Regions from separate parts of the Streptomyces sp. NPDC086147 genome, predicted to be linked through region 2. Evidence: riboswitches for the same ligand, from Rfam matches in the RefSeq annotation. Region 2 holds a riboswitch; each other region holds the start of a gene.

Region 1 (7,192 bases), on a different contig from region 2:
CGCCAGGCGGACCAGGAGGACCAGGGCGGCGCCGAGGGTCGCCATGTACGCCGTGTAGAAGTTCGCGACCCAGCAGACCGCCACCACCAGCGGGCCCAGGAGCGGCCGGCGCCCCTCCCGCACCCACTCGCCCACCAGGCAGAGCAGCGGGAAGGCGATCAGGCCGTCCAGCCACATCGGGTTGTACGTGGCCTCCGCGAGCGACCAGCCGCACAGCGCGTACGAGGCGCCGAGCACCGCCGCCCACCACCACGCCCCCGGCCCGAGGCGGCGCAGGAGGACCGCCATCGCCGCCGCCGCGACCGCCGTCTTCAGGACCGTGATCGCGTACACCGCGTACTCGACGTCCGCGCGCGGGAAGAGCGCCACCAGCGGGGCGAGCGGGCTCGACAGGTACGTGCCGTAGTCGGGCAGGAAGGACGTCCCCCAGCCCGCCCGCCAGTCGAGCAGGAGCCCGCCGTCCGCTCGGCCCCGCAGCAGGTCCCACAGGTGCGCGTGGAACGGCACGAACTGGTTGGCGAGGTCGTTGACGGCCCGGTGGCGCGGCCCGAAGGGGAAGACCCGGGCGACGGCGTCCCCGCCGCAGACGGCGACGGCGGAGAGGAGGGCGGCCAGCAGGCAGGCACGTGTGGTCTTCGGCATGACGGGTCGAATATGCCAGCGAAAACGGGCGAAACCGCAGGACGGAGGGGCAGTTCACGCGATGGTCGCCCGGAGGTCATCCGGCGCCCTCGCGGGGCCCGGGCGGCGGGAGGAACGCGCGGGGCGGGCCGACACCCGGGTGACGGGTGAGTCGTTGGGGGAAACAGTCGCTCCGAAGTGGTGGCTCCGGCCCCGGCGACTCCCTACCATCGATCACCGCAAGGTCGTTCAACTGACGCACGACCAGCCCGGGAGGCTCCTTTGCACCGCCGCACGCAGCCCCGCAAGCCCCGCACGCCCCGCCGCACCGCGCTCGCCGTCTCCGCCGCGCTCCTCGTCGCGGCCCCGCTGCTCACCGCCTGCGGCGGCGACGCCCACCCGGGGGCCGCGGCCGTCGTCGGCGGCGAACGCATCGACGTCGCCAGCCTCCAGGCACAGGTGAAGGACGTCCGGACCGCGCAGGCGGCCTCCCCGGAGTCCGCGCAGCTCGTCGCGGCCACCGGCGACCTCAGCCGCCGCAAGCTCAACAGCATGATCTTCGACCGGGTCGTCGAGAAGGTCGCCCGCGACAACGGCGTCACCGCCAGCCGCGCCGAGCTCCAGCAGACCCGCACCGCCTTCGTCCGCCAGAGCGGCGGCGAGGAACGGCTCGCCGCCGCCCTCCTCCAGGAGCAGGGCGTCGCCCCCGGCCAGATCGACGGGGTCGTCCGCCGCAACGTCCTCCTCAACAAGATCGCCGCCAAGGTGGGCGCCGACGACAGCCCCGAGGGCCAGAAGAAGCTGACGGACGTCTTCACCGCCGCCTCCAAGGGCATGGACATCGACGTGAACCCGCGCTACGGCGCCTGGGACGACGCCCAGATCCGGCTGGCCTCCGCCACCCCGGCCTGGCTGCGGCGGATCAGCCAGGAGCCGAACGCCGCTCCGGCCGGTGCCTGAGGCCGGGTAGGTTCGGGGGGTGACTTCCGAAAGCCCCGGCCGCGTCGTCCTGCTCACCGCCAGCCACCGCGTGGCCCCCGGACTCCTGTCCTGGCCCGCGTGGCAGGCGCTGCGCTCCGCGGACCGGGTGCTCTGCCCCGACGAGCACCACCCCCAGCTGCCGTACCTGCGGGAGGCGGGCGTCGCCGTCGAGCACGCCCTGCCCACCGCCGAGGAGCTGGTCGGGGCCTGCGCCGGGGGCCGCACGGTCCTGCTCCTCGCCTCCGGCGAGGGCGACCGGCGCCTCACCGACGGCCTCGCCCGGCTCGCCGGCTCCGGCCGGGTCGCCATGCCGGAGCTCGAACTGCTGCCGGGCTCGTACGACCTGCCCGGCGCCCGCCTCCTCGACCTCGTCCAGGTCATGGACCGGGTCCGGCGCGAGTGCCCCTGGACCTCGGCGCAGACACACGAGGGGCTCGTGAAGTACGCCATCGAGGAGGCGTACGAGCTGGTCGAGGCGATCGAGGACGAGGACCGGACCGCGCTCCGGGAGGAGCTGGGCGACGTCCTGCTCCAGGTCGTCTTCCACGCCCGGATCGCCGAGGAGGACCCTGAGGAGCCGTTCTCCGTGGACGACGTGGCCGGGACCCTGGTCGAGAAGCTGATCCACCGCCACCCGCACGTCTTCGGGGACGCGACCGCCGAGACCCCCGAGGACGTCCACGCGCACTGGCAGCGGACCAAGGCGGTCGAGAAGCGGCGGGAGTCCGTCACCGACGGCGTGCCGCTCGGACAGCCCGGCCTCGCGCTCGCCGCGAAGCTGGCGGGCCGGGTGCGCGCGGCCGGCCTCGACGTGCCCGTCCCGGCGGACGGGGGCGTCGGCTACGAGCTGCTCGCCCTCGCGGCCCGCGCGGAGGCGGCGGGCGTCGACCCGGAGACGGCGCTGCGGGCCGCGGCCCGGACGTACCGGGACGCGATCCGGGCGGCGGAGGGGCTGTGAGGCCGTAGCGCCGTACGAGGGGGAGGGACCGCGAGGCCGTAGCGCCGTACAAGGGGAGGGCCGTCCCGGCCGGGGCGCGCGGGCCGTCCCGTACGGGCCGCCGGGGCGCACGGGGGCGCGCTGTACGGTCGGGGGGTGAGTGACAGCACCGCCCCGGACCCCGAGCCGCACCCCGCACCGACCTCCTGCCCGGCCTCCGGGGCGGCCCCGGCCCCCGACGCGGCCCCCGCCCCCGGCAGGGGCTCCGCGCCCGAGCTCTTCACCTGGGAGTTCGCCACCGATCCGTACCCCGCCTACGCCTGGCTGCGGGAGCACGCGCCCGTGCACCGGACGACGCTGCCCAGCGGGGTCGAGGCCTGGCTCGTGACGCGGTACGCGGACGCCCGGCAGGCCCTCGCGGACCAGCGGCTGTCCAAGAACCCGGCGCACCACGACGAGTCCCCGCACGCCAAGGGCAAGACGGGCATTCCGGGTGAGCGCAAGGCCGAGCTGATGACCCACCTGCTCAACATCGACCCGCCCGACCACACCCGGCTGCGGCGGCTCGTGTCGAAGGCCTTCACCCCGCGCCGGGTCGCCGAGTTCGCCCCGCGCGTCCAGGAGTTGACCGACCGCCTCATCGACGGCTTCGTGGCGAGGGGGAGCGCCGACCTCATCCACGAGTTCGCCTTTCCGCTCCCCATCTACGCCATCTGCGACCTGCTCGGCGTGCCCGAGGAGGACCAGGACGACTTCCGCGACTGGGCCGGGATGATGATCCGGCACGGCGGGGGCCCGCGCGGCGGGGTCGCGCGGTCGGTGAAGAAGATGCGCGGCTACCTCGCCGAGCTGATCCACCGCAAGCGCGAGGCGCCGGGCGACGACCTGATCTCGGGGCTCATCAAGGCCTCCGACCACGGCGAGCACCTCACCGAGAACGAGGTCGCCGCCATGGCCTTCATTCTTCTCTTCGCGGGCTTCGAGACCACGGTCAACCTGATCGGGAACGGCCTGTACGCCCTGCTCCGCAATCCCGGACAGAGGGGACTCCTCCAGGCCTCCCTCGCCGCCGGCGAGACCGCGCTCCTGGAGACCGGGATCGAGGAGCTGCTGCGGTACGACGGGCCCGTGGAGATGGCCACCTGGCGGTACGCCACGCGGGCGCTGACCATCGGCGGGCAGGAGATCCCGGCGGGCGACCCGGTGCTCGTGGTGCTCGCCGCCGCCGACCGGGATCCGGAGCGGTTCGACGGGCCCGACGTGCTCGACCTCGCCCGGCGCGACAACCAGCACCTCGGGTACGGCCACGGCATCCACTACTGCCTCGGCGCGCCCCTCGCCCGCCTCGAAGGACAGGTCGCGCTCGCCACCCTGCTGACCCGTCTGCCGGACCTGCGGCTCGCCGCCGATCCGGCCGAACTGCGGTGGCGCGGAGGGCTCATCATGCGCGGTTTGCGCACGCTTCCGGTGGAGTTCTCCCCGTCCGTACCCCTCTCGCACACTGACGGACCGTCAGAAATGTGATCTTCATGTGATCGGGTGGCCATCGACTTGTGACGAGCGTTCGAATGCCGCTACGTTTCGCCGCAGTCTCAGCCGTCACGCGAAAGGCGTACCTATGCGTTCCGGGAACGGACGACACCGTCGCCCCCGTCAGGCCCCCGCCCTCGTCGTCGCCGCGGGCGTGACCGGATCCGCCATGGCGCTGCCCCTGCTCGCCACCGGATCCGCGTCCGCCGCCGACGCCGCCACGTGGGACCGCGTCGCCGAGTGCGAGTCCGGCGGCCAGTGGACCGCCAACTTCGGGAACGGGATGTACGGCGGCCTCCAGTTCACCCAGGGCGACTGGGAGCGCCACGGCGGCCTGGCGTACGCGCCCAGCGCCGACCTGGCCAGCCGCGCCCAGCAGATCGCCGTGGCCGAGAAGGCCCTCGCCAAGGGCAGCGACGCCTGGGCGACCTGCGCGCCGATCGCCGGCCTGGCGAACGACGGGAAGCCCACCGGGGTCGACCCGGGCCCGGCCACCGCTCCGGCGCCCTCCGTGGCGCCCGTCCCCGAGTCGAACTGGAACTCGGGCTCGCCGGACGTCTCCGGGACCGCGCCGTCCACCGCGACGCCGGAGTCCCCCGCCACGCCGTCCGCCCCCGCCACGTCCACGGCGCCGGCCGCGCCGACGGCTCCCGCCGTCCCGGCGGGCCCGACCGCGCCGACCGCCCCCGCCACGCCGTCCGCGCCGTCCGGGTCGACCGGGTCGACGGATCCGGCGGATCCGACGCTCCCGGCCGACCCGACGCTCCCGGTGGACCCGACGGCTCCCGTCGCCCCCGAGGAGTCCGTGACGCCCGGCACGCCCGTGACGCCCGGTGTTCCGGGAGACGGGGGAGCGTCGGCCACGCCCGGTACGGGCAAGCACCGGGGCGAGGCCGCCCCGGAGGAAACCGACAAGCCGGACAGCTTCGCCGAAGCCGGTAGACATGCCTCGGACAAGGACAAGTCTTCCGAAGGGTCCGAATCGCTCCCCGTCGCTGACGAAGCGAAGAATGCGGACACAACGGACAGTCAGGGCTCTTCGGGTGAATACGTCGTGCGTCCGGGTGACAGCCTTTCGGGTATCGCCCAGGCGAACGAACTGCCCGGAGGCTGGACCGCCCTCTACGACGCCAACAAGCGGACCGTGGGCATCGATCCGGACCTCATCCTCCCTGGTCAGAACCTCGATCTGACGGCGGGTCCGACCTCGGTGGAGGGGTAGTTCGCGGGCGTATGTCCGGTTCTGGACGAGTGAGACATGGGTCTCTTTGTCCCAACTGGCGTGTCGCGCCCGCAAACTCCGCTTCCGTCACCTCCTACCTGCGCAAACAGTCCCCTCCGAAGGGCAAGAAGAGGCGAAATTCGTCGTATGAGCCTCTTTGAACTTCGGGGGGTTCTGTGTCTACGGTCATCACCGCTCGCCACCGCGGGCCCCGTCGACCGAAACGCCGAATCCTGCCGTCGGTCGATGGGAACAGTCGTCGCGCAAGCGCCGAAGGCAGGAGCGGGGGACCCAAGGTAAGTGCCGGCCCCGGCCGTCGAGAGACGGCCGACGACCGGCTTGGGGTGAAGTCGCGTGCTAGGACACGCGGCCGGGCAACTCTTCGGCCCGAACCCGACAGCTCACCTCGCAGGCGTCGGTGAGGAGAATCCCCATGCTGTTTTCCACCAAGGGCAAACACCGCCGTCCCTCCAAGGCCACCCAGATCGCCGCGCTCGTCGGCGTCACCGGTGTCGCCGTCGCCGCCCCGCTGATGACCGCGGGCGCCGCCTCGGCCGCCACCTCCTCCGAGTGGGACCGCGTCGCCCAGTGCGAGTCCGGCGGCAACTGGTCCATCAACACCGGCAACGGCTACTACGGCGGCCTCCAGTTCTCGGCCTCCACCTGGGCCGCGTACGGCGGCACCGCCTACGCCTCGACCGCCGACCAGGCGTCGAAGTCCCAGCAGATCGCCGTCGCCGAGAAGGTCCTCGCGGGCCAGGGCAAGGGTGCCTGGCCGAGCTGCGGCGTGGGCCTCTCCGGCGCCTCCTACGACGGCGGCTCCGCCGAGAGCGCGCAGGAGCAGCCGAAGCCGAAGAAGAAGCAGAAGAAGCAGCGCACGGCCGAGCAGCCGACCACCCGCAGCGAGCAGCGCCAGGCCCCGAAGCAGGAGCGCCAGTCCGCTCCGGGGGCCGAGGCCGGGAAGACCGTCACCACCCCGACCGGCGAGACGGTCGAGAAGGGCGACGGCGAGTACAAGGTCGTGACCGGCGACACCCTCAGCAAGATCGCCGAGGCGCAGGGCGTCGAGGGCGGCTGGGCCGAGATCTTCGAGCTCAACAAGGACATCGTCGACGACGCCGACCTGATCTACCCGGGCCAGCAGCTCCACCTGAAGTGAGCCCGGCGGGTCGCGTGAGTCCGGCGGCTCACGCGTCCCCCACGACCCTCCCGCGGTGACCCACCCCGGTCCGGCGCGCCCGTCCCCCGTGCGCGCCGGACCGGGGTTCCGTCTTTCACCGGCCTCCCGGGGCCCACCTGATGGTTACCGTCCAGTAGATCTGGGGCCTTTCGCCCCGCTGTGCGTGCCCTTGGGTCCTTTTTCGTCCCAGGGGGCGGGCGCCCGGCCGGTCGGAGCCTCCGGGGCGGTTAGGCTCTTGTCGCAAGGCCAAGCGACCCCGCATCGACCTTGCGTCACATCCAGCGTCACATCCCAGAAGGAGATGCTCGTGCCGTCCATCGACGTCGTCGTAGCCCGGGAAATCCTGGACTCCCGAGGCAACCCCACGGTCGAGGTCGAGGTCGGCCTCGACGACGGCAGCACCGGCCGTGCTGCCGTTCCGTCCGGCGCCTCCACCGGTGCGTTCGAGGCCCTGGAGCTCCGCGACGGTGACCCCAACCGTTACCAGGGCAAGGGTGTCGAGAAGGCCGTCCTCGCCGTCATCGAGCAGATCGGCCCGGAGCTCGTCGGCTACGACGCCACCGAGCAGCGCCTGATCGACCAGGCCATGTTCGACCTGGACGCCACCCCGGACAAGTCCTCGCTCGGCGCCAACGCCATCCTCGGCGTCTCCCTCGCCGTCGCGCACGCCGCCTCCGAGGCCAGCGACCTCCCGCTCTTCCGCTACCTGGGCGGCCCGAAC
Region 2 (7,192 bases):
CTACGACTGTCCGTACTGCCCCTTCGCCAAGCGCCGGGACAGCCGGGAGCAGTTGCGGGCGGACCGGGCGGCGCTCGAACGGTTCACCGGGTGGGCCGCCGCGCAGACCGGTGACCGGCTGCGGATCCTGTTCACGCCGTGGGGCGAGGGCCTGGTGCGCTCCTGGTACCGGCGGGCGCTCGTCGAGCTGTCGCGGCTGCCGCACGTCGAGCGGGTGGCGATCCAGACCAATCTGAGCTGCCGGACCGACTGGCTGGCGGACGCGGACCCGGAGGCCGTGGCCCTCTGGTGCACGTACCACCCCGGGCAGACGCCGTACGAGCGCTTCCTCGCCAAGTGCCGTGACCTGACGGAGCGGGGCGTGCGGTTCAGCGTGGGCGTGGTGGGGCTCCCGGAGCACCGGGAGCACGCGCGGCGGCTGCGGGACGCGCTGCCGCCGCACGTGTACCTGTGGGTGAACGCGGCCGAGGGGCACGCGTATACCGACGCGGAGGCCGACGGGTGGACGGAGCTCGACCCGCTCTTCCCGTACAGCCGGCATCCGCACCGCTCGGCGGGGCTGCCCTGCCGCACCGGCGAGTCGGTGATCTCGGTGGACGGCGCGGGGACGGTGCGGCGCTGCCACTTCGTCAAGGCCGAACTGGGGAACCTGTACGACGGTTCGTACCGCGCCGCCCTGCGCCCCCGCGCCTGCCCCCTCGCCGTCTGCGACTGCCACATCGGCTACGTCCACCTGGAGACGCTGCCGCTGTACGACGTGTTCGCGGGCGGGGTCCTGGAGCGGATCCCCGCCGCGCCGCCGACTACAGGGGCATGAGGTCGCCGAGGGGCATCAGGTCGGGGCGCTTGGCCTCGACGTGGTCCCCGGAGCTCTCGCCGCGCAGCCGGCGTCCGATCCAGGGCACGAGGTACTCCCGCGCCCACTGGATGTTGTCGCGGCGCACTTCGAGGGAGCCGCGCGGCGGGACCGGCGGCCACACCTGGTCGGGGTCGGCCGGCACCGGCAGGCCGAGGACCTGGGCGGCGCGCAGGGCGACCCGGGTGTGCCCCTCGGGCGAGAGGTGCAGCCGGTCGCCGTCCCAGGCCCGCCTGTCCTGCACGGACTTCAGGGACCACAGGTCGAGGACCGGGCAGCCGTGGCGGTCCGCGATGGCGCGGACGTGCGCGGTGTAGGTGGCGATCTTGCCGCGCAGGTGCCGGAGCACGGGGACGTCGCGGGTGTCGAAGCCGGTGGTGATCATGACGGTCCCGACGGCGGAGGTCAGCTCGGCGACGGCGCGCTCGAAGCGCTCGGCCACGTCGTCCGGGTCGGTGCCGGGGCGGATGATGTCGTTGCCGCCCGCGCAGAAGGTCACCAGGTCGGGGGCGAGTTCCTTCGCCCGGGGGACCTGTTCCGCCACGATCTGGTCGAGGAGGCGCCCGCGTACGGCCAGGTTGGCGTAGCGGAAGGCGTCGTGCTCCGGCAGCTGGTCGGCGAGCAGGACCGCGAAGCGGTCCGCCCAGCCGACGTACGTCCCGTCGGGGCCGGGGTCTCCGACGCCCTCGGTGAAGCTGTCACCGATCGCCGCGTACGACCCGAATGCGTTCTTGTCTCTTGATCTCGAATCGTCTGCCACGGGGTCACATCCTTCCCTTTCGCATGTGACCTACGCGACCGTAAGGAGGGGTTGACGACGGGTGACATATGCCACCGATAAAGATTCGCCCAAGTCGGAACAGGCCGACGGCCCGGCATGCGCGTGCCGGGCCGTCGAAAAGGGTGTCCCCTTCGGCGCGTCAGACGGAGACGCCGTGCTGGCGCAGGTAGGCCAGCGGGTCGACGTCCGAGCCGTAGCTCGGCGTGGTGCGGATCTCGAAGTGCAGGTGCGGGCCGGTGGAGTTGCCGGTGGAGCCGGAGAGGCCGATCTGCTGCCCGCCGCCGACGCTCTGCCCGGCCGAGACCGAGAGGGAGGAGAGGTGGGCGTACTGCGAGTAGTTGCCGTCCGCGTGCTTGATGACGACCTCGTTGCCGTACGAGCCGCTCCAGCCGGCGGAGACGACCGTGCCGGCGCCGACGGCGCGGACGGTGGTGCCGGAGGAGGCGATGAAGTCGACGCCGGTGTGGTAGCCGGAGGACCACATCGAGCCGGAGGCGCGGTACGGGGTGGAGAAGCCGCCGGTGACGGGGGCGACCCAGCCGGAGGAGGAGGCGGTGGAACCGGTGGAGGACGAGGAGCCGGTGGAGCGCTCCGCGGCCTTCGGGGTGGCGGCGGCCGGGGCGGCGGCGCGGCGGTTCTCGCGGGAGGCGCGGGGGGCGTCGTCGCCGTTCTTGCCGGACTCCTGGGCGCTGTGGGTGCTCTTCGGGCCGACGGGGGCGGAGCCCTTGGCGCCGATGGTGAGCTTCATGCCGGGCAGGATGAGGGAGGGGTCCGCGCCGATGGTCCGGCGGTTGTCCTCGTACACCTTCTGCCAGCCGCCCTCCAGGTGGTGGTCGGAGGCGATCTTCGACAGGTAGTCGCCGGAGACGACGGAGTACGTACGGGGGCCGGTCTCGGCGGCGGCCTTCGCGGGGGCGGCCTTCGCCGCGACGACGTGCGCGGTGACGGCGGACTGGACGGAGGCGGGGGCCGGGGCGGCCTGCTCGGCGGCGTGGGCCCCCGTGGCGCCGAGGAGCGGGAGGGCGACGACGGCGCCTCCCGTACCGGCGGCGGCGAAACCGCGGGTGAGGGGGTTGCTCTTGGGACGGCGGTGCTTACCCTTCGCGGGCATGGCGAATCCTCTCCGGCGCCTGCGAGGTGAGCTGTCGGGTTCGGACTGGAGATGCCCGGCCGCGCTTTCGCGCGGCTTCACCCCGAGCCGTCCTGCATCGCGGGACCGGCGTACTTCCTGGGTCCCCCGCTCCTGCCACGCATGGGATGGGTGGAATTCCGGGCGGTGGCAGGATTCGGCGGTCCGTCCGGATTGAGCGTGACGCTAGACGAGCGGGGTCGACGCGAACAAGCCGCTGTTTTGTCCCGGCATTCCGCCCTAGATCGTTCCCCCGGAATTCTGGTCACCCTCCGTGGACGACGATCCTCCGACTCCCTTTTCCCGTACGGAAATCGCGCCGGACTCCCGGCCACGATCCGTCACCTCTATGACCCTGCTCACGCGCCGAATCCCATCTCGCCTGTAAACAGGGCGCGTTATACGCAATGTCCCAATAGGGGCTTGCCATACCCAACACCCCAATTAGGACAGATCACTCATTCCCGTCCGAGGGGGTGCGCCACGCCCCTCCTGTCTGGATGATTGCCCCAGGAACCGATTCGCGTCGGGCATCCGAACACCGACTTTCCAGGAGCATCCGTGACGCAGCAGCTGCCGCAGGTCCCGCCCGTAGAAGCCGACGAGCCCGAGCTGGCGGAGGTCCGCAACTTCCGGGACGTGGGCGGCCTGCCGACGACGGACGGGCGCGCGGTCCGTCCCGGCCGCCTCTTCCGCAGCGGCCACCTCGCCCACGCGACCGAGGACGACGCCGCCTTCCTCGCCGGACTCGGGCTGCACACGGTCTTCGACTTCCGCAACGAGGCCGACCGGCGGATTGAGGGCCCGGACGTCGAGCTGCCCGGCGTGCGGAACGTGAACATACCCCTCAACGACCCGGCCGACGGCAAGGAGTTCTGGAAGCTGGTGCGCGACGGCGACACCGCGCAGCTGCGGGGGATCCTCGGCGACGGCAGGGCGGCGGCCCGGATGTCCGAGTCGTACCGGCGGATGGTGGTCGAGCGGACCGCGGAGCACAGCCGGATCCTGCACTCCATGGCGGAGGAGAGCGTCCCGGCCCTGATGCACTGCGCGGCGGGCAAGGACCGCGCCGGGCTCGCCGTCGCGATCACCCTGCTCGCCGTCGGGGTCGAGCGGACGGCGATCGAGGCCGACTACGTGAAGTCGAACGAGCCGCACCGCCGCTACAAGGTGCGCCGCAGCTCCACCGCCCCGGACGCCATGGGACCCGAGGTGATGGAGCTGCTGGCCCCGCTCTTCGACGCGCGGGCGGAGTACCTGCGGGCCGCCTTCGAGACGATCGAGGCGACCTGGGGCTCGATGGACGCCTACTTCTCCGAAGGCCTCGCGCTGTCCCCGGAGACCCGCGAGCGGCTGCGGGAGCGCCTGCTCACCGAGGCGTAGGGAGCGCGCGGCGCCCGGCCGGCGTCACTTCGCGCCCATCGCGAAGAGCAGGTAGAGGAAGCCGGCGAAGAGGTGACCGGCGACCAGGTAGGCGAAGAGGCGGAGCACCAGCCCCTTGGGGAACTTGCCCTCCCCGCGCTCCTCGCCGGTGACGGATGAAGACTTCTCGGACATATCAACTCTTTCCTGAAGAATCGTCACGGAAGAATCGTTCCGGCTGTCAGCGCCGGTGCGGGGTCCCGTCGCCGAGGCACAGCTCGGCGACGGGGCTCTGCATCAGGGTGTGGACGAAGAGCAGCTCGGCCCCGCCGGGGGTGGCGGCACCGATCCGGTGCGGGGTGAGCGAGTCGAAGTGCGCGCTGTCCCCGGGGTCGAGGACGTGGACCGCCTCGCCGAGCGCGAGCCGCACCCGGCCCTCCAGGACGTGGATCCACTCCTCGCCGGGGTGGACGCGCACGATGTCGCCCCGGGTGGCGTACGGCACGTGCACCCGCAGGCACTGGAGGGCGCGCCCGGCGCCGCCCGCCTGGCGGTAGATCCAGCCGTCGGCCTCGACGGGCTCGGAGCGGCCGGCCCGGACCACGGGATCGCGCTCGGGGGGCGCCTCTCCCAGGAGCTCGGAGACCGTCGTACCGTAGATGCGGGACAGGGCGAGCAGCATCGGCAGCGAGGGCTGCCGGTTCCCCGTCTCCAGGCGCGAGAGGTGGGCCGGCGAGAGGCCGGCCCGCTGGGCGGCGGCCTCCAGGGTGAGTCCCCGGCGGCGGCGCTGGGCCCGCAGCTGCGGGGCGACGTCGGGCAGGGCGCCGGAGGCGGCGTGGTCCGGGGAGGTGTCCCCGGGGACGTGGTCCATGCGTCCATTCCGCCAGGATCGTGCCTCTGGGGCAAGTTTCTTGCCCCAGAGGCAAAACCCGGAAGGACCGCCCGCGTCAGCGCTGCGCGACCGCCTGCCTGACCAGGGTCTTCCCGAAGTCCCACATCAGCCCGCCGCCCCCGTGGGCCTCGTCCATGACCGCCGTGAAGGCGGTGACGAACCGGTCCACGTCCGCCTCGTCGACGACGAGCGGCGGGATCAGCTTGATCACCTCCAGGTGGTCCCCGGAGACCTGGGTGAGGATCCTGTGCCGCTGGAGCAGCGGGACGACGACCATCTGGGCGAAGAGGCCCTTGCGGGCCGCCTGGAGCATCGTCCAGCGGCCGCGCAGTCCGAGCGAGGACGGCCGGCCGAACTCGATGCCGATCATCAGACCGCGTCCGCGGATCTCGTGCAGCAGCTCGTAGCGGGGCACCAGCTCCTTCAGACGGCCGGAGAGCAGGTCGCCGATCCGGCGCGCGCGGGCGACCGTGCCCTCGTCCTCCATCACGGAGAGGACGGCGAGCCCGGCGGCCATGGCCTGCGCGTTCGACCCGAAGCTGGTGGAGTGGACCAGGACCCGGTCCATCGACGAGTAGACCTTCTTGAAGATCCAGTCCTTGCCGAGGGTGGCGCCGACCGGCACGTAGCCGCCGGAGAGCGCCTTGGCGACGCAGACGAGGTCCGGCTCGACGCCCTCCTCGTGCTGGTACGCGTAGAAGTCGCCGGTCCGGCCGAGGCCGGTCTGCACCTCGTCCGCGATCAGCAGGGCGCCGTGCCGGTGCAGCAGCTCCTGGGCCGCGCGCAGGAAGCCGGGCGGGGCCGCGTGGACCCCCTTGCCCTGGATCGGCTCCACGACGAAGCCGGCCACGTCCCCCTTGCGCAGCTCCCGCTCCAGGGCGTCGAGGTCGCCGAGGGCGATCGCGGTGTCGGGCAGGAGCGGGGCGAAGCCGTCCCGGAAGCCCCGCTCGCCGTTGACGGAGAGGGAGCCGGTGGTGAGCCCGTGGAAGGCGTGGGCGCAGTAGACGATCCTGGGCCGCCCGGTGGCGTACCGGGCGAACTTCAGGGCGGTCTCCACGGCCTCGGTGCCGCTGTTGCCGAAGAAGACCCGGTCGAGGTGGGGGCTGTGGGTCAGCAGCCGCTCGGCGAGGAGGCCGGGCAGCGGCTGGCAGTCGAAGCGGGTGAGGTCGGCGAGGTCGGCGTCCAGGACGTCGTGGAGGGCCTTGCGGACGACGGGGTGGTGCCGTCCGAGGCCCATCACGCCGAAGCCGGCGAGCATGTCCAGGTAGTCGTTCCCGTCGGCGTCCCAGAAGTGGGCACCCTCGGCCCGCTCGTACACCTTGTCGAAGCCGATGGTGCGGAGCATGCGCGGGAGCTGGGGGTTGAGGTACCGGGCGTGCAGCTCGTACCGCTCGCCGCCGCGCTCGGCGAGCAGCGCCCGCAGGTCGAACCCGCCGGTCACGCGCCGCTCACCTGCTGTTCCCGGAGGTGGTCTCCCGGACCGCGCGCAGGGACTCCTTGAGGGAGCCCATGGTGGCGAGGACGGCGGTGGGCTCGTAGCCGCAGTGCGCCATGCAGTTGGCGCAGCGCGGGTCCTTGCCGCGGCCGTACTTCTCCCAGTCGGTCTCCTCGACGAGCTCGCGGTACGTGGGGACGTAGCCGTCGCTCATCAGGTAGCAGGGGCGCTGCCAGCCGAAGAGGGAGTAGTTCGGGATGGCCCAGGCGGTGCAGGGGAAGTCGGCCTTGCCCTCCAGGAAGTCCAGGAAGAGCGGCGAGTGGTTCAGCCGCCAGCGGCGCCGGTTCCCGCCGGCGAACGCCTTCCTGAAGAGCTCCCGGGTCTGCTCGACGCCGAGGAAGTGCTCCTGGTCGGGGGCCTTCTCGTAGGCGTAGGCGGGCGAGATCATCATCTCGTCGACCTGGAGGTCGTCGTTGAGGTAGTTGAGCACCTCGATGATGGTCTGCGGGGTGTCGGTGTTGAAGAAGGTCGAGTTGGTGGTGACCCGGAAGCCGCGCCGCTTGGCCTCCTTGATCGCCGCCACCGCCTCGTCGAACACGCCCTCCTTGGCCACGGACTCGTCGTGGCGCTCACGCAGCCCGTCGATGTGCACGGCGAAGGCGAAGTACGGGGAGGGGGTGAAGTTCTCCAGCTTCTTGCGGAGCAGCATCGCGTTGGTGCAGAGGAAGACGTACTTC
Region 3 (7,192 bases), on a different contig from region 2:
GTCCGGGTCGAGGACCGCGAGCAGGCCCTCGAAGTCGCCTCCGTTCGCGGCGGTGAGGAAGGCGTCGGCGACCTCCCGCCGCCGGCGCGCGTCCGGGGCGGGGCCCGGGGAGGCGTCCCTGACCCGGCGGCGGGCGCGGCTGGCGAGCTGGCGGGTCGCGGCCGGGCTGCGGTCCACGACCTCCGCGATCTCGTCGAAGGAGACGGCGAACATGTCGTGCAGCACGAACGCGAGCCGTTCGGCCGGCGACAGGGTCTCCAGGACGACGAGGAGGGCGAGGCCGACGGACTCGCCGAGTTCGGCCGCGCGCTCCGGGTCGGCGGCCTCGGCGGCGCCGGCGGTTTCCCCGAACCGGACCACGGGGTCGGGGACGTAGTACTCCAGCGGGGACTCGCGGCGGGAGCCGCGCGAGCGCAGCATGTCCAGGCAGACGCGGCCGACGACCGTGGTCAGCCAGGCGCTGAGGTTCCGCACCCCGCCGACGTCGGCGCGGCTGAGCTTGAGCCAGGCCTCCTGGACGGCGTCCTCGGTCTCGCTCAGCGAGCCCAGCATCCGGTACGCCACCGCCCGCAGGTGCCCCCGGTCGGCGTCGAAGCGACGGGCCAGGAGTTCCTCGTCGCCGTGCGTCTCCACGTTCACGCCTCCGTCACCCTCCCCTTCCACGTCCGCGCCAATGCCCGCGCCCACGCCCACGTCCGTGCCCGCGTTCCTGTCCGTGTCCAACGGTCGGTCTCCCCCTTCGCGTACCGTCATGCCTCCATGACGGATCGGACCCCGCCCGTGTGACAAGAAGAGGCGGGTCAGGGGCCCGGTGCGTGAGATTCCCGGCCTCTCGCGCCGAACGCCCGGGAATCCCCGGTCGAAGGCCACGAGCACCGTGGTTCCCCACTTCAGCGGGGCGCCCTGCGGACCTAATTTGATCACCATGACGACGACACCGCAGGTCAACCCGGTACTCCGCACCCCGCCGGCCTCTCCCGCCGCCGCTGCCGCGTACTTCTCCGCGAGCCTCGCCTTCCACGCCGACGTCTCCGACGTGGCCTCGGTCCTCGCCGCCTTCGCGGCCGGGGGCGCCAACCCCGGCTTCGTCCTGGTCGACACGCGGTCCACGGCCGCCTGGGACCAGGGGCACGTGCCCGGAGCCGTCCACCTACCGACCGCGCTCGTTCCCGAGCGGGCCGAGGATCTGCTCGACCGGTCCGTGCCGGTCGTCACGTACTGCTGGGGCCCCGGCTGCAACGGCGCCACCCGCGCCGCGCTCGCCCTCGCGGAGCGGGGCTTCCAGGTCAAGGAGATGCTCGGCGGCTTCGAGTACTGGGTGCGGGAGGGCTTCGCGTACGAGACCTGGGAGGGGCCCGCGGAGAAGGCCGCGGACCCCCTGACGGCCCCGGTCGGCACCGGCGACTGCGGCTGCTGACGTAAACCGATTTCAGGATTGCCCCGGTCATGCCGTAGAGTCGTGTTCACCGACGCGGGGTGGAGCAGCTCGGTAGCTCGCTGGGCTCATAACCCAGAGGTCGCAGGTTCAAATCCTGTCCCCGCTACTCAGTGGAACGAAGGCCCGGATCCTCTTGGATCCGGGCCTTCGTCGTTCTCCACCCGGACGCGCGGCGCTTCCGGTTGACCTTGACGCAACGTCAAGATCTAGCGTTCTCGCCATGGAGTGGTCGATCCAGGAGATCGCCAAGAAGGCCGGTACCACCAGCCGCACCCTCCGGCACTACGGGGAGCGCGGACTGCTGGAGCCGAGCCGGATCGGTGCGAACGGTTACCGGTACTACGACGAGGCGGCGCTCGTGCGCCTGCAGCGGATCCTGCTGCTGCGCGAGCTGGGGCTCTCGCTGCCCGCCATCGCCGAGGTCCTCGCGGGCCAGCGGGACACATCCGCCGCCCTGCGCACCCACCTCGCCCTCCTGGAGCAGGAGCGCGAGCGCATCGGACGCCGGATCGCGTCGGTGCGGACCACCCTCCACAAGACGGAGAACGGAGAGGAACTCATGGCGGACGAGATGTTCGACGGCTTCGACCACACGCGGTACGAGGAGGAGGTCACCCACCGCTGGGGCCGCGACGCGTACGAGCAGGGCGACCGGTGGTGGCGCTCGCTGGACGAGGAGCAGAGACGGGCCTTCGTCGAGGAGCAGGCCGGCATCGCCCGCGACTTCGGGAAGGCGGCGCGGGACGGCCTGGCCGCCGACAGCGACGAGGTGCAGGCCATCGCGGGGCGCCAGGTCGCGTGGCTGTCGACCACGACGACGCCGACCAAGGAGTACGTGATCGGCCTCGGCCGGATGTACGTCGACGACCCCCGCTTCACCAAGAACTACGACAGGTACGGCGAGGGCACCGCGGTCCTGGTCCGGGACGCGATGGCGGTCTACGCCGAGCGGAACATGTGACCGGAGGGGGTTCCCGGAGGCCCCGGAGATCCCGGTGGCCCCGACGGCTCCAGTGGCTTTCGCGCCCAGGCCCGCACCTGGACCCGTACCCAGCCCCGCACCCCCGTCCGCCGTACGCCGGTCGGCCGTACGGAGTCGCCGTCCGCCGGGGCGGCGGCCACCCTGGAAGGGAGCGGTGCGGGGCCGCGGCCGGGCGGACCGGGCAGGAGAGAACAGGTGGGGCACCCCCTAGGAGCGGCGGGAGGCGGGCGGCGGGGCGGTGAGGGCCGCCCCGGGTACCGGGGGGCCCGGCGGTTCATCCGTGCGCTGCCGCCGCTGATCATCGCGGGCGGCATCCTCTTCGACGTGTCGACCCCCGCCCCGTACACCGCCTCCCCGATGCTCGCCGCCGCCCCGCTGGTCGCCGCGCCCTTCTTCTCCCTGCTCGTCACCCTCCTCACCGGGATCGCCGCCGTCCTGTCCTCGGTCGGCCTCTACCTCTTCAGCGACGACGGCACCCGCGCCCCGGCCGTCGCCGAGACCCTGACCGTGCTCACGGTCTCCGTGCTCGCCCTCCTCATCAACCGGGTGGTGCGCCGCAGCGGCGAACGGCTCGCCTCGGCGCGGGTCATCGCGGAGACCGCGCAGAAGGCGGTGCTGCCGACGCCCGCCGAGCGGATCGGCGGGCTGCGGTGCGCGGCCCGTTATGAGGCGGCGCAGGCGGACGCGTTCATCGGCGGCGACCTGTTCGCCGTGCAGGACACCCCGCACGGGGTGCGGCTCGTGGTCGGGGACGTGCGGGGCAAGGGCATGGACGCGGTCGAGGCCGTCGCCGTCGTCATCGGGGCCTTCCGGGAGGCGGCCGAGCAGGAGCGGACCCTGGAGGGCGTGGCGCAGCGGCTCGAACGGGCGCTGGACCGGGAGGGCACCCGCCGGGACAGCCTCGACGCCGTCGAGGGGTTCACCACCGCCGTCCTGGCCGAGATCCCGCGCTCCGACGGCAGCGGCACCTTCGACGGTTTCGTACGGGTCGTCAACCGCGGGCACCCGTCCCCGCTGATGCTGTACGGGGACGGGCGGGTCGAGCCGGTCGACCCGAGCCGGCCGGCGCTGCCCCTCGGCATGGGGGACCTCGCGTCGTGGCCGGACCGGGCCGAGGCGCGGCCGTACCCGCCGGGCACGACGCTGCTCTTCTACACCGACGGCCTCTCGGAGGCGCGGAACGCGCAGGGCGTCTTCTACGACCCGGCGGAGCGGCTGGCCGGGCGGATCTTCCCCGGGCCCGAGGAGATGCTCGACGCGCTCGTGGACGACGTACGGCTCCACACGGGCGGCGGGGCGACGGACGACATGGCGCTGCTCGCGCTGAACCGCCCGACGGCGGGGCAGCCGGAGCGGCGCCGGACGATGCCGGTGGTGCCGCCGGGCGGACCCCGGCACTGACCCGCCGGGCGGACCCCGATACCGACCCGCCGGGCAGGCCCCGGCGGCCCGTCACCAGGGGTAGCCGAGAGGTCTCCCTGCGATAACAATTGATGCACCGTCAGGTTGCGGAGGTTTTGCCGTTCGGGAGATCCGCCTTGCTGAAGGGGGATCAAACGGGGCGAATCCCTACCGATCGAATGAACGATCACGGGGGACAGCTTGGAATCGGGACCCCCTGTCTATTAACGTTCGATAACGCAGCGCGGTCGTCCCAGCCGTCGTAAGAGACGGCGCCGTGCGCACGCGCCGAATCCCGAAAGGGAACCGGGGAACCACCATTTGGGGTGAATCGAGCCCTTCGCACTCGTGCGACCGGGCCCGTAGGAGACCTTCCTGCTCCGAACCCGTCAGCTAACCCGGTAGGCGAGAAGGAAGGAAAGGAGCGCGCCTCCGTGGCGTCCAACACCCCTGCCCCCGAAGCCCCCTTCGATGCCTTCGGCGGCGGTGCGGCTCCCTCCGCTCCGAACACCGAGTGGAACCCCACCGAGGACTCCCTCCGCGACCGGAACCGCTCCGGCGGCCGGCACCGGGTCGTCAAGCAGCGCTCCAACTTCGCCCGTTCCTCCACCGTCCTCGGCGTCGGCGTCATCGCGGCCGTCGGCGCGGGCGGCCTCGCCACCGCGCAGGAGAAGCCGCCGGTGGCGATATCGCTCCCGGACCTTCCCGACCTCAACCTGCCCGATGCCCACGACCTCCCCGGCGTCGGCGCGCTCCTGCCCGGCGCGGAGGAGCGGGAGACGGTCCCTGCGGACCGCGCCAACCCGAACCCGCTGACCTCCGCCGCGTACACCACCGAGGCCGGCGAGCGGGCCTCGCGGACCGGGCAGGTCACGCGGGCGAGCCTGTCGACGGCGGACGCCCCGGGCGCCGCCGACGCGGGCGAGGCCCTGCGCGCCCGCATCCTCCAGCAGGCCGAGCAGCAGCAGGCCTCCGCCGACGCCGCCGAGAAGGCCGCGGCGGAGAAGGCGGCGGTGGAGAAGGCCGCGTCCGAGGCGCGGGCCAAGGCCGACGCGGCGGAGAAGGCGGCCGCCGAGGCGAAGGCGAAGGCCGAGGCGGAGGCCAAGGCCAAGGCGGAGGCGGAAGCCAGGGCGAAGGCCGAGGCCGAGCGCCTCGCCAAGCTCGCCGCCAGCTACTCGATGCCCCTCTCCTCGTACTCCCTCACCGCCACCTACATGCAGTCCGGCTCGATGTGGTCCTCCGGCTACCACACCGGCCTCGACTTCGCGGCCCCCACCGGCACCCCGCTCAAGGCGGTCCACGGTGCCACGGTCAAGTCGGCGGGCTGGTCCGGCTCCTACGGCTACCGGATCGTCCTGGAGCTGGAGGACGGCACCGAGGTCTGGTACTGCCACCTCTCCTCCATGACGGTCAGCGCCGGCCAGACCGTCGGCACCGGCGAGACGATCGGCCGCGTCGGCGCCACCGGCAACGTCTCCGGCGCCCACCTCCACCTGGAGATCCACCCCGGCGGCGGCGACGGCGTCGACCCGGCGGCGTGGCTGCGCTCCAAGGGCCTGACGGTCTGACCCCCCCAGGGCCCCTTCCGGGGCTCTCCCTAGGCCCTTCCGGGGTCCGCGCGGGCCCCGCGCGGAATAGGCCCGGCGGCGGAGACCGTTGATCACCTCATGACCTCTCTCCGTACGCTGGGCACGTCCGACCTGCACGTCTTCCCGCTCGCCCTCGGCGGCAACGTCTTCGGCTGGACCGCCGACGAGGCGCAGTCCTTCGCCGTCCTCGACGCCTACACCGCCGCCGGCGGCAACTTCGTCGACTCCGCCGACGTCTACTCGGCCTGGGCCGAGGGCAACGAGGGCGGCGAGTCCGAGACCGTCATCGGCCGCTGGCTCGCCTCCCGCGGCAACCGCGACGACGTCGTCGTCGCCACCAAGGCCGGCGCCCACCCCCGGTTCAAGGGGCTCTCCGCCCCCACGATCAAGGCCGCCGCCGAGGAGTCCCTGCGCCGTCTCGGCACCGACCGCATCGACCTGTACTACACCCACTTCGACGACGAGTCCGTGCCCGTCGAGGAGATCGTCACCGCCCTCGACCAGCTGGTGCGGGAGGGCAAGGTGCGGGCCGTCGCCGCCTCCAACATCTCCCCGGAGCGGCTCCGGGCCTCCCTCGACTTCGCCGAGGCCGAGGGCCTCGCCCGCTACGTGGCCCTCCAGCCGCACTACAACCTGGTCTCCCGCGACACCTACGAGGGCCCGCTCCTGGAGACCGCCGAGCGGGCGGGGCTCGCCGCCGTCCCGTACTACGGCCTCGCCTCCGGCTTCCTCACCGGCAAGTACCGCCCCGGCACCGCCGTCGACAGCGCCCGCGCCGCCGGGGCCGGCAAGCACCTCGACACCGAGCGGGGCCGGGCCGTGCTCTCCGCGCTCGACGCGGTCGCCGGGGCGCACGGCGCCGAGCCCGCCAGCGTCGCCCTCGCCTGGCTCGCCTCCCGGCCGACGGTCGTCGCGCCGATCGCCTCGGCCCGTACGGTCGAGCAGCTCCCGGCCCTGGTCGCCTCGGCCGACCTGGAGCTCACGGAGGAGGAGCTGAAGCTCCTGACCGAGGCGTCGGCGATCCAGGGCTGACCGTGAGCCGGGGCCGACCGCGAGCCGGGACTGACCGAGAGCCGGGGCCGACCGAGAGCCGGGCCCCGATCCGCCGGAAGAGGACCTAACCGCGGTACGGGTTGTAGCCGCCGTAGTCCAGGTACTGCGGCGGCGTCCACGCCCGGCCCGTCGCCCGGGCCGCGTACGTCAGCGCGGGCGAGGCGACCGCCCTGCGCTGCCACAGGTGGTGCAGCAGCTCCTGCTCGCGGGCCGCGAAGTCGGGCCCGGCGGTGCCGCGCCGGGCCCGGTCCCGCAGGAACGCCAGGGTCGTCGCGAAGGTCTCGTACTCGCCGACGGTCCGCGCGCCCCGCTTGCCGTATGTCCGGGCGGCGTAGGCGCGGGCGAGTTCGCGGGCCCGCATGGAGGAGAGCGCGAGCGGCTCGTCGGGGGAGAGCCAGCCGGCCGCCGCGTACGCCGGGAGCTCGCCGGAGACCGTGCGCAGCTCCCGCTGCCGGCTCCACACCGCGAGCCAGGTCAGCAGGCCGAAGGCCGGCATCATGAGCGCCCCGTACACCGCGTAGAAGGCCCAGGGGCCGCCGAAGGTTGCCGAGCCGTTCCAGGCGGCGTGCATGCCCATGGCGAGCAGCAGTCCGGCGAGCGGAAGGAGCACCTTCCGCAGCCGCTTCCCGCGCGGGGCGAGCGCGGCGAAGCCGAAGCCGAGGCCGGTGAGCACGGTGAACAGCGGGTGCGCGAACGGCGACATCACGACCCGTACGAAGAAGGTCCCGG

What was found. Region 2 has a riboswitch for cyclic di-AMP ahead of AB0398_RS11975 (LysM peptidoglycan-binding domain-containing M23 family metallopeptidase). Riboswitches for the same ligand answer to the same signal wherever they lie in the genome.
Region 1: linked by a shared signal. The riboswitch ahead of AB0398_RS20605 (transglycosylase family protein) and the one ahead of AB0398_RS11975 (LysM peptidoglycan-binding domain-containing M23 family metallopeptidase) in region 2 are both predicted to bind cyclic di-AMP.
Region 3: linked by a shared signal. The riboswitch ahead of AB0398_RS08115 (M23 family metallopeptidase) and the one ahead of AB0398_RS11975 (LysM peptidoglycan-binding domain-containing M23 family metallopeptidase) in region 2 are both predicted to bind cyclic di-AMP.

Annotation. Positions count from the first base shown of each region.
Region 1 is NZ_JBFBJO010000009.1:51,415-58,606, reverse strand. It holds gene AB0398_RS20630 (YfhO family protein) at 1-642, opposite strand, end outside; gene AB0398_RS20625 (SurA N-terminal domain-containing protein) at 904-1,581, shown strand; gene AB0398_RS20620 (nucleoside triphosphate pyrophosphohydrolase) at 1,601-2,560, shown strand; gene AB0398_RS20615 (cytochrome P450) at 2,696-4,063, shown strand; gene AB0398_RS20610 (transglycosylase family protein) at 4,158-5,291, shown strand; cyclic di-AMP (ydaO/yuaA leader) riboswitch at 5,550-5,721, shown strand; gene AB0398_RS20605 (transglycosylase family protein) at 5,725-6,450, shown strand; gene eno (phosphopyruvate hydratase) at 6,773-7,192, shown strand, end outside.
Region 2 is NZ_JBFBJO010000004.1:265,379-272,570, reverse strand. It holds gene AB0398_RS11985 (STM4011 family radical SAM protein) at 1-817, shown strand, start outside; gene AB0398_RS11980 (SGNH/GDSL hydrolase family protein) at 804-1,616, opposite strand; gene AB0398_RS11975 (LysM peptidoglycan-binding domain-containing M23 family metallopeptidase) at 1,777-2,748, opposite strand; cyclic di-AMP (ydaO/yuaA leader) riboswitch at 2,752-2,911, opposite strand; gene AB0398_RS11970 (tyrosine-protein phosphatase) at 3,328-4,149, shown strand; gene AB0398_RS11965 (DUF6126 family protein) at 4,174-4,323, opposite strand; gene AB0398_RS11960 (XRE family transcriptional regulator) at 4,370-4,999, opposite strand; gene AB0398_RS11955 (aspartate aminotransferase family protein) at 5,076-6,461, opposite strand; gene hpnH (adenosyl-hopene transferase HpnH) at 6,469-7,192, opposite strand, start outside.
Region 3 is NZ_JBFBJO010000003.1:20,352-27,543, reverse strand. It holds gene AB0398_RS08140 (sigma-70 family RNA polymerase sigma factor) at 1-639, opposite strand, end outside; gene AB0398_RS08135 (rhodanese-like domain-containing protein) at 926-1,417, shown strand; tRNA gene AB0398_RS08130 (tRNA-Met) at 1,471-1,544, shown strand; gene AB0398_RS08125 (MerR family transcriptional regulator) at 1,659-2,399, shown strand; gene AB0398_RS08120 (PP2C family protein-serine/threonine phosphatase) at 2,616-3,821, shown strand; cyclic di-AMP (ydaO/yuaA leader) riboswitch at 4,098-4,244, shown strand; gene AB0398_RS08115 (M23 family metallopeptidase) at 4,256-5,389, shown strand; gene AB0398_RS08110 (aldo/keto reductase) at 5,489-6,442, shown strand; gene AB0398_RS08105 (PrsW family intramembrane metalloprotease) at 6,528-7,192, opposite strand, start outside.